DNA from 2 places in the Microbacterium sulfonylureivorans genome. Region 2 is predicted to be linked to the other one. Evidence: predicted binding sites of a transcription regulator. Region 2 holds the regulator's gene; the other holds the start of a gene.
What was found. Region 2 encodes LexA, which represses DNA repair genes until DNA is damaged. Its sites were predicted from a motif close to TCGAACANNTGTTCGA; they were not measured.
Positions count from the first base shown of each region.

Region 1 (5,140 bases), on a different contig from region 2:
ATCCCCGAGGGCGACATCCGCGTCGACGTCTTCCGTTCGTCCGGCCCGGGCGGTCAGTCGGTCAACACGACGGACTCGGCCGTGCGCCTGACGCACCTTCCGACCGGGCTCGTCGTCTCCATGCAGAACGAGAAGTCGCAGATCCAGAACCGCGCCGCGGCCATGCGCGTGCTTCAGACGCGCCTTCTCCTTCTGCAGAAGGAGAAGGAGGCTGCCAAGAAGAAGGAGCTCGCCGGTGTGATCACCGCGAGCTGGGGCGACCAGATGCGGTCGTACTTCCTCTACGGCCAGCAGCTCGTCAAGGACCTCCGCACGGGGCACGAGGTCGGCAACCCGGCCATCGTCTTCGACGGCGACCTCGACGGGTTCATCTCGGCGGGCATCCGGTGGCGCAAGCGCAAGGACGTCGACGACTGACGTCGCAGCCCTGACCTGATGGTCAGGCCTGGTCCAGGTTCTCCTGGATCATCACGGGCGACGCATGGATGCACATGATCCGCAGGCGTCCCTGACCGGTGTTGGTGAAGCCGTGCCACGTGTCGGCGGCGACGACCGCGGTGTCTCCGGCGTGCGCGACCACGGTGTCGTCGCCCATGCGGATGGTCGCCTCTCCTTCGATAACGAGCCACGTCTCGGTATAGGGATGCCGGTGCAGGCCCGGCCCCATGCCGGGGTCGTTGTCGACGTAGAAGAACGAGACGCCCGAGTCGTGCTGCCGGCCCTCGAAGCGCATCGTGCGCGAGGCGCCCACCAGGAGCTCTGATGCGGGGATGGGTGAAGCGGTCATCCCTCCATCGTGACCCGAGACGCGCGCCGGAGTCCAGTGCCCGTCAGCGGATGCCGCGGTCCGCATCGCGGCAGGAAGCGGGAGCGGGCTCAGAACGGTGCGCTCACGAGATCGTCCGACGATCGGAAGACCGGCACTCGCCGCTCCGGCTCCACCCGGTAGCGGCGCCCGGATGGCGACGTCCACTCCAGCGCGCCACCTGAGCCCGCGATCTGCGAGACACGCCAGCCGCCATGGTGCTTGATCGTGTGATGCCCCTTGCAGAGCGGTGCGAGGTTGTCGAGCGAGGTCTCACCGCCGTGCTCCCACGCGAACGTATGGTCGATCTCGCATCGCGCTGCCGGAATGCCGCACCCCGGAGCCATACAGCGGTCGGCCCGCCATCGCACCAGGCGACGCAGCGGGGGCGGTGGTCGGTACTGATCACGCCCGACCGAGAGCACCACGCCCGTCTCGGGGTGGGTGAGGATGCGCATCCAGCCGTCCGCTCCGCCGCACAGCTCGCGGGCACGAGCGGCAGGGATGGGCCCGACGCCCTCGACGACCGCCGGCCCGCACGCCGTCGACGCGTCGACACCTCCGGCAGACCTTCCCGGGCCCCCGGCGTGATCGAGCAGGCTCATGACGGGAACCGTCACCGCAACGGTCGCGCGGATGCCACGCGCTTCGGGCGCCAGCGCGGTCGTCTCACCGTCGACGAGGAGATCGCCGAACACGTCCGCCCGCCGCTGGTCGAGCGTGCGGTCGTCGTCACCGTCTCCGAGGGCCTTCGCGATCGCGGTCAGCCGACCGTGGATCGCCCGTGCCTCGACGGCAGGAAGCAGCGCATGGATCCATGCCATCCCGTCGTCCGCGGGCTCGACGACCACGCGCCGCTGCCCCAGAGCCCGCTCGTGCCGCTCGGCGAGCGTCGCAGAGCGTTCGACGTCGATCAGCGCCCGCAGCGCCCGTCGGAAAGCTCCGATCGCGAGCTCTTCCGCGAGCGCGATGGCACGGTCGGTCACGCGGGCGCGCACCTCGGGTTCGATCGGGTCGAGGGCATCGACGAGGATCTCGGCGTGGCGCTCGGTCATCCGCGCGCGCCCGAGCGACTCGAGCGCGGCGGGGTAGCGATGGACGAGGGATTCGGCCATGGCCACGAGCCCCGCGGCCGCATTCTCGGTGACCCGCAGAGCTGCGGCGAGTTCGAGACGCACCGAGCGCTCGACCACCGCGGCGACCGCGCCGCCGTACATCCGCGCCTCGTCGAGCGCATTGCGGCGCATCGCATGGATGCGGACCAGTCGCTGCGCGGCGAAGACCGACATCATGTCGGCGACCTCGGTGACGAGGCTCACATCGTCGGGCGCGTGGAGAACGTCGGCGAGCCACTCCGCACCCGGGTCGGGCACGGCATCCGGGTCTCGCTCCTGCTCTGCTGCCATACCCAGACATTAGAACATATCTACGACATCGGCGTCGCCCGCCCCGCCCGTGACCCGCCGTGGCCCCGGATGCGCCCCGGCGCGCACGATCGGATGCCCCCCGCCGGGTGTCGCTCTGACCCACCCGGGCCGCCGCGCTTAGGCTCGTTAGGCCATGATCCGGTTCGAGAATGTCACGAAGCGCTACAAGGGCACGTCGAAGCCGGCCCTGAACAACGTCGATTTCGAGGTGCTGCGGGGGGAGTTCGTGTTCCTCGTCGGCGCCTCCGGCTCGGGCAAGTCGTCGTGTCTGCGCATGATCCTGCGGGAGGAGACACCGAGCGACGGCCGTGTGGTCGTGCTCGGCCGCGATCTCCGCACCCTGTCCAACCGCAAGGTGCCGTACTTCCGCCGCCACATCGGCGCGGTCTTCCAGGACTTCCGCCTGCTGCCGACCAAGACGGTCTTCCAGAACGTCGCGTTCACGCTGCAGGTGATCGGGTCGTCGCGCGGATTCATCCAGCAGACGGTCCCCGAGGTGCTCGCCCTCGTCGGGCTCGAGGGCAAGGAGAAGCGGTTCCCGCACGAACTCTCCGGCGGTGAGCAGCAGCGCGTCGCCATCGCGCGCGCATTGGTCAACCGCCCCCAGGTTCTCCTCGCGGACGAGCCGACCGGAAACCTCGACCCCGCGACATCCGTCGACATCATGCAGCTGCTGGCGCGCATCAACGCCGGGGGCACCACGGTCGTCATGGCAACCCATGAAGCCGGCTTCGTCGACCAGATGCAGCGTCGCGTGATCGAGCTCGCCTACGGCGAGATGGTGCGCGACGAGAGGCACGGCGGGTACGGCGACACGTCCGGCCTCCCGAGCCTCGCACCCGAGCAGGAGCGCGGCGCCGCCGCCGTCGCCGCGCTCACCGCGGTGCTCGAGGTGCAGCGCGAAGCGGCCGCAGCAGCCGAAGCCGGTCTCGATCCGACCCTCGCCGACCTCGATGAGGAAGAGGCGGCGGATGCTGCGCCCCCACCGGCACCGACGCCGCACCGTGAGCCCGAAACGGCGGCGAAGCCCTCGACCCTCGAGGAGCGCGCCGTGGAGCCCGAGCCCGCGCCCGAACCGGCCGAGTCCGTGGAGGAAGCGGAGCCGAAGCTTCCCGTCACAAAGGCGCCTGCGGCACCGCAGACGCAGCCGATCCCGGTCGCCGACATCCCCGAGATCGATGTGGCGGAGCTCGGTCTCGCCGACCGTCTCGGGCTCGGCGAGAGCGACCCCGATGACGAAGTGGGGCCCACGTCGTGAGGGTCGGACTCATCCTCTCCGAGGCGTTCACCGGCCTGCGCCGCAACGCCTCGATGGTCATCTCGGTCGTCCTCGTCACGTTCGTGTCGCTCACGTTCGTGGGCGCGGCGATCCTCATGCAGATGCAGATCGCCACGATGAAGGACTTCTGGGTCGACCGCGCCCAGGTCGCGATCTACATGTGCACCGCGATCTCGCAGGCGCCGACCTGCACGGGCGGCGTCGCGACCGAGGAGCAGCTCGCCGCCGTGCAGGAGAAGCTCGACGGGCCGGCGCTGGCTCCCTTGATCCGTGACGTGCGGTTCGAGGACAGCGAAGAGGCGTACCAGAACGTCCTCGACCTGCTCGGCGAGGACTACGCGAGCGTCATCACGCCCGACCAGCTCAACGAGACGTACTGGATCAACCTCGTCGACCAGCGGCAGTCCGACGTGATCCTCGAGGCGTTCCGCGGCACCGAGGGTGTAGAGGAGGTGCAGGACCAGCTGCAGTACCTCGAGCCGCTCTTCTCGGCGCTCACCGTCGCGACCTACATCGCGGTCGGCATCGCCGCACTCATGCTGATCGCTGCCGTGCTGCTGATCGCCACGACGATCCGGCTGTCGGCCTATGCCCGAAGACGCGAGCTCGGCATCATGCGGCTGGTCGGGGCATCCAATCGGTTCATCCAGACGCCGTTCGTGCTGGAGGGCGTGTTCGCCGCGCTCATCGGGTCGATCCTCGCCAGTGCCGCCGTCATCGCAGGTGTGCACTTCGGCGTCGATCAGTACCTCCGCGGCAGGGTCGAGTTCGTGACGACGTGGGTCGGGCTGGCCGATGCCTGGCTGGTGGTGCCGGTGCTGATCGTCATCGGAGTCGTGCTGGCGGCGCTGTCGGCAAGCTTCGCGATCCGGCGGTGGCTCCGCACCTGAGTCGACCCCGGCTGGGGGTAGACTGAACGGCTGCCGTGCGATCGCGCGGCGATCGATCGAGGAGTCAGCATGCCCAGGGAACGCGGGGAGAAGGTCGTCGCGACCAATCGTCGCGCACGCCACGAGTACACGATCGAGAAGACGTACGAGGCCGGCCTCGTGCTCACCGGTACCGAGGTGAAGTCCCTGCGTGAGGGGCGCGCCAACATCTCCGACGGCTACGCATACATCAACGGGGGAGAGGCGTTCCTCGACGCCGTGCACATTCCGGAGTACTCGCAGGGGCATTGGACCAATCACGCCTCGAAGCGCGTCCGCAAGCTGCTCCTGCACAAGGACGAGATCATCAAGCTCTCGCATGCCGTCTCAGCGGGCGGGTACACGCTCGTGCCGCTGAAGCTCTACTTCTCGGACGGCCGCGCCAAGGTCGAGATCGCCGTCGCGAAGGGCAAGCGCGAGTACGAGAAGCGCCAGACGATCCGCGAGCGCGAAGACAAGCGCGAGGCTGAGCGCGCCATGCGCTCGCGCAACCGCCTGGGGGACTAGCCCCGATTCAGCTCGCGCTGAACCTCGCTTCGACGGCCGCAGTGATCACGATGTCCTCCGGCTGGAGCTGCACCGAGGGTCCGCTCCCGCCGGAGTCGGCGGCGAACGAGGCCTTGGCCATCAGCATGCGCGGCGCGGGACCCGCCTCGGGGGTGTCGTTGCGCGTCAGCAGCCCGAGATCGGCGATCTCGAG
Region 1 is NZ_RJAD01000002.1:82,346-87,485, forward strand. It holds gene prfB (peptide chain release factor 2) at 1-417, shown strand, start outside; gene EER34_RS09825 (cupin domain-containing protein) at 440-787, opposite strand; gene EER34_RS09830 (HNH endonuclease signature motif containing protein) at 877-2,211, opposite strand; gene ftsE (cell division ATP-binding protein FtsE) at 2,366-3,490, shown strand; gene ftsX (permease-like cell division protein FtsX) at 3,487-4,401, shown strand; gene smpB (SsrA-binding protein SmpB) at 4,471-4,947, shown strand; gene EER34_RS09850 (SIMPL domain-containing protein) at 4,955-5,140, opposite strand, start outside.
Region 1: EER34_RS09830 (HNH endonuclease signature motif containing protein) is a predicted target of LexA. The motif match lies at 2,222-2,237, and genes of this name have one in related genera.

Region 2 (5,140 bases):
GGCTGCTTCGCGCGCCTACGCCGCGCTCGGCGGAGCGGCCGACCGCCCCTCGATCCTCGTGACGGCCGGCTATGCACAGCTGTCGGCCGAGGCCTGGGCGGCGCTCGCCGCCGCTCCGGTCGAGGCGCTCGCGATCGACCTCACGCGCGGTTCGGTGCCTGCGGCCGCTGAGGGCCTCGCGACCAAGACGCTCGTCGGCGGCGTGATCGACGGACGCAACATCTGGCGCGGCGACCTCGCCGGCGCGTGGGCGAAGCTCGAGGCGCTCGAGGAGCTCGGTGCGGCGAGCATCTCCGCCGGCACGTCGACGTCGCTGCAGCACGTGCCGCACGACGTCGCCGACGAGAGCGAGCTCGACCCCCGCCTGGCCTCGTGGCTGGCGTTCGCCGACCAGAAGACCGCCCAGGTCGTCACGCTCGCCCGCGGCCTGGAGGCCGGCGCATCGGCCATCGAGACGGAGGTGGCCGCGGCATCCGCTGCTCTCGCCGACCGCCAGAGCGCGCCCGGTGTCCGCGACGGCGCTGTGCGCGAGCGCGCGGCGGCGCTGACCTCGGACGACTTCGACCGCGGGGACTACGAAGCCCGCGTCGCTGCGCAGGAGCTCGCCCTCGGGCTCCCGGTGCTGCCGACCACGACGATCGGGTCGTTCCCGCAGACGGGCGACATCCGCCGTGCGCGCGCCCGCCACGGCAAGGGCGAGATCACGACCGAGGAGTACGAGCAGTTCCTCCGCGACGAGATCGCGCGCGTCGTGACGCTGCAGGAGGACCTCGGACTCGACGTCCTGGTGCACGGCGAGGCCGAGCGCAACGACATGGTGCAGTACTTCGCCGAGAACCTCGACGGATTCGACGTGACGCAGAACGGATGGGTGCAGTCCTACGGCTCGCGCGCGACGCGCCCGTCGATCCTGTGGGGCGACGTGTCGCGCCCGGCGCCGATCACGGTCGCCTGGTCGACGTTCGCGCAGTCTCTCACCGAGAAGCCCATGAAGGGCATGCTCACGGGACCGGTGACGATCCTCGCCTGGTCGTTCGTGCGCGACGACCAGCCCCTCGCCGACACAGCGAACCAGGTCGCCCTGGCGCTGCGCGACGAGATCGCCGACCTCGAGGCCGCCGGCATCGGCGTGATCCAGGTGGACGAGCCCGCTCTGCGAGAGCTCCTGCCGCTGAAGAAGGCGGACCAGCCGGCGTACCTCGAGTGGTCGGTCGGCTCGTTCCGGCTGTCGACGGCCGGCGCCGCCGAGCAGACACAGGTGCACACCCACCTCTGCTACTCGGAGTTCGACGTCGTGATCGATGCGATCGCCGCTCTCGACGCGGATGTCACCTCGATCGAGGCCGCCCGCAGCCGTGGGGAGGTCATCGGCGACATCGCCGCGTCGGGCTTCACCCACGGCATCGGCCCGGGCGTCTACGACATCCACTCGCCGCGCGTGCCGTCGGTCGCCGAGGTCGCCGACCTCCTCGACCGCGCCGCCACCGAGCTGCCGCTGCGTCAGGTCTGGGTCAACCCCGACTGCGGGCTCAAGACGCGCGGCTACGACGAGACGGTGGAGTCCCTCCGCAACATCATCGAGGCCACGCGTTCGATCCGCGACAAGGTGGGCGCGGCGGTCTAGCCCTTCGGGGACTTCTTCGAGTCGGATGCCGCGGCCCCCACGGTCGCGGCATCCGTCGCCTTGACAGGCTCGATCTCGATGACCTCGGACTCCTCGACGACCTCGACGGGTGCGGCGGCGTCGTCCACGACAGCTTCGACGACGACGTGCTCTTCGGCACGGCGCTGGAGCAGCTCGAGGATCCAGGCGACGCCGAACGCGACCACGATCACGAGCACCACGTCGCCGATGGACAACGGGCGCAGCGCGAACAGCCACAGGACGGCGAGCACGGCGATGATCGTGCGCACGAGCACCTTGTGGCGGGCAAGCCATCCGCCGAAGCCTCCGGTGTCGAACCCGCGCGACGCGAGCTGCCGTCGAGCGGCGGAGTTCATGCCGTGGACGGCGCCACGCGCGCCCTGGGCGGGCGACGAGCCGCCCATCGCCCAGCCGAGCACGGCGACGAAGACGCCGAGCAGCGAGAGGACGATGGCCGTCTGCGCCATGGCGGCGACCAGCTGACCGTAGATGACCTCGATCGCGGACGGCGAGAGCGCGAGGTCGGTCGCGACGATCTGCATCGCGGTGTTGCCGATGGACAGCGTCGCGGCGAGGGCTCCGGCCCCGATCGCGATGCCGAGACCTGTGCCGAGCACGGCGACGCTGCGGCGACGTGCGATGGCGATGCCGAGCCCGAACAGCACGAGGGTGATGACGGGCAGCCACCATCCGAGCGTCGTGGCCAGGGCGTATCCGGTGCGGATGAGCGCGAGGTTCTCTCCCGTGCCGATGATGACGACGTGGTCGATCGCGGGGATGAGCTGCGCCGCGCTGACCCCTCGGTCCGTGAGGCGCTGCTTGACGGTCTCGACGATGGCGCCGAGCTGGATGCCGACACCGTCGTCGGTGCGGACGACGAGGCCGCCGCCGTCGGAGGTGGCCGCGGTCGTGAGCGCCCGGTGCGCGGCGCGCGTGGCGGTCGCCCAGACATCGGAGAAGGCATCCGACTCGACGACGCGCGTCACCGCCTGGTGGACCAGGTTCTCGAGGCCGTCCGCGGCGGGCGCCTCCAGCATCTGGAGCACCTGCGCGGCGCGCGGCGGCATGCCGTCGATGTCGGCCAGCCCCCCGAACAGGGAAGACGTGAGCTCGTGGAAGTCGACCTGCGCGGTGACGGCGTCCATCGTCTCGTCGATGACGAGCGCCTGGACGGCGGGGTCGTCGACCAGCGGTGCGAGGGTGGCGACGAACGCGTCCTCCTCGACCAGCTGGACGCGCGCCCACGCGCTGACGATGGAGACCGGCACGAGGATGGCGGCGACCACGATGCAGATGGCGGACACGGCCGTGCGCCATCGGCCTCCGGCGGGGCGGGAGCGCGGTGCGGGTGCAGCCTCCGCGGCGAGACGGGCGTTCTCGGACTCCAGCTCGCGGACGCGGTCTGCGAGCGCCTGGGCGTCCGCCGTGTCGATGTCGCTCATGCCGCCCATTCTGGCGGACGGCGACGACGTTGCGGGAAGTTTCACCCGCGAGGGGTGATCAGACGGCGCGGAGGACGGCGACGACCTTGCCGAGCACGACGGCCTCGTCGCCGAGGATCGGCTCGAACGCGGAGTTGCGGGGGAGGAGCCAGGTGTGGCCGTCGCGCTGGCGGAATGTCTTCACCGTCGCCTCGCCGTCCAGCATCGCGGCCACGATCTCGCCGTTGTCGGCGGTCGCCTGCGAGCGGACGACGACCCAGTCGCCGTCGCAGATCGCGGCGTCGATCATGGACTCGCCCGACACCTTCAGCATGAACAGGTCGCCCTTGCCGACGAGCTGACGGGGGAGCGGGAAGATCTCTTCGACCTGCTGCTCGGCGGTGATCGGAACGCCGGCGGCGATGCGCCCGACGAGTGGGACCAGAGCCGCGTCGCCGACGGAGGGCGCCGTGTCGGCGGGGTTCTCGGTCGCGGTGCCCGGCAGGTCGATGAGGACCTCCATCGCGCGGGTCTTGCCGGCGTCACGCCGGAGGTAGCCGCTCAGCTCCAGCTGGTTGAGCTGGTGCGTCACGCTCGACAGGGACTTGAGCCCGACGGCGTCGCCGATCTCACGCATGCTCGGCGGATAGCCATGGCGGGCGATCGACCGCTGGATGACCTCGAGGATCGCCAGCTGCTTGTCGCTCAGGCTCTTGCGCCGCCGCGTCTGCGGCCTGTCGCGCCCGGTGGCGTCGCTCATGTCCGGCTCCTGTCTCGCTGCGCTCGGGCTCTCGAGAGTGCAGCGGTCTTCGAATGTCGGAGGCCCGTGGTGGGGTTCTCGTATCGAAACCGTATCCGGATTCGGTGCTCTCGGGGAACACCGCGACCGCGTGTCGCGTTCGAGAGATCGTCTCCCGAAACGTCCCTTGACATCGCCATAGTTCGAAGATAACTTCGGTACAGAGATTCGCATCCCCCACTCCCGGCCGAGCGGCGGGTGCGAATCTCTCCCCAGCAGGAGGAGCAGATCATGACCGCGATCGGCATCACGACACCCGCACTGACGGGCGCATCCTTCCGGAGCGCCGCGCGTCCGGCGACGCGACTGCGGCTGACGGTGCGCGGTCGCCGCGTGCTGGCGGTCCTCGCCGCGCTGCCCGCCGCGCTGGCCGTCTGCTTCGCGATGATCTCGGGCGGCTCCGCACTCGCGTCGCGCGACGCCGGAGCCCCGATCGAGTCCTTCACGACGATCACGGTCTCGTCGGGCGACACGCTGTGGTCGATCGCGGAGGCGGTCGCGCCCGCAGCCGATCCCCGCGACGTGGTCGATGCGCTCGTGCGTCTCAACGCACTCGACAGCGTCTCCCTGCAGGCCGGACAGAGCCTGGCGATCCCGGCGGAGTACCACACCGCTCCCTGAGTCGGCCTCGCGCCGCGCGTCGACACACCGCCGATCCGCCCGTGCTGCGCCTCTACCATGGGAGAGGTGAGTCCACGCCTCGAAGACCTCCCCCTGCGCGACGACCTCCGCGGAATGACGCCGTACGGCGCTCCGCAGGCTCCGCTCCCCGTCGCGCTCAACGTCAACGAGAACACGCATCCGGTGCCGCAAGTCGTCGCCGACGACATCATGGACTCGATCGCGCTCGCGCTCCGCGACGTCAACCGGTATCCCGACCGCGAGTTCACGGCCCTTCGCGAGGGCTTCGCCGAGTACCTCGGTCACGGGCTGACGCGCGACCAGATCTGGGCCGCGAACGGCTCGAACGAAGTGCTCCAGCACGTCCTGCAGGCGTTCGCCGGGCCGGGGCGCACCGCGTTCGGCTTCGGGCCGACCTATTCGATGTACCCGCTGCTCACCCGGGCGACCGGGGCCGGGTGGGTGGCCGGCTCGCGCGCGGCCGACTACACCGTCGATGCGGCGGACGCGGCATCCCAGATCGCGGATGCCTCACCCGACGTCGTCTTCCTGTGCGCGCCCAACAACCCGACGGGCACGCCGCTCGGCCTCGACGTGATCGAGGCCGCCTATGACGCGACCGACGGGATCGTCGTCGTCGACGAGGCGTACTTC
Region 2 is NZ_RJAD01000001.1:33,368-38,507, reverse strand. It holds gene metE (5-methyltetrahydropteroyltriglutamate--homocysteine S-methyltransferase) at 1-1,624, shown strand, start outside; gene EER34_RS00190 (hypothetical protein) at 1,621-3,087, opposite strand; gene lexA (transcriptional repressor LexA) at 3,146-3,826, opposite strand; gene EER34_RS00180 (LysM peptidoglycan-binding domain-containing protein) at 4,097-4,486, shown strand; gene EER34_RS00175 (histidinol-phosphate transaminase) at 4,544-5,140, shown strand, end outside.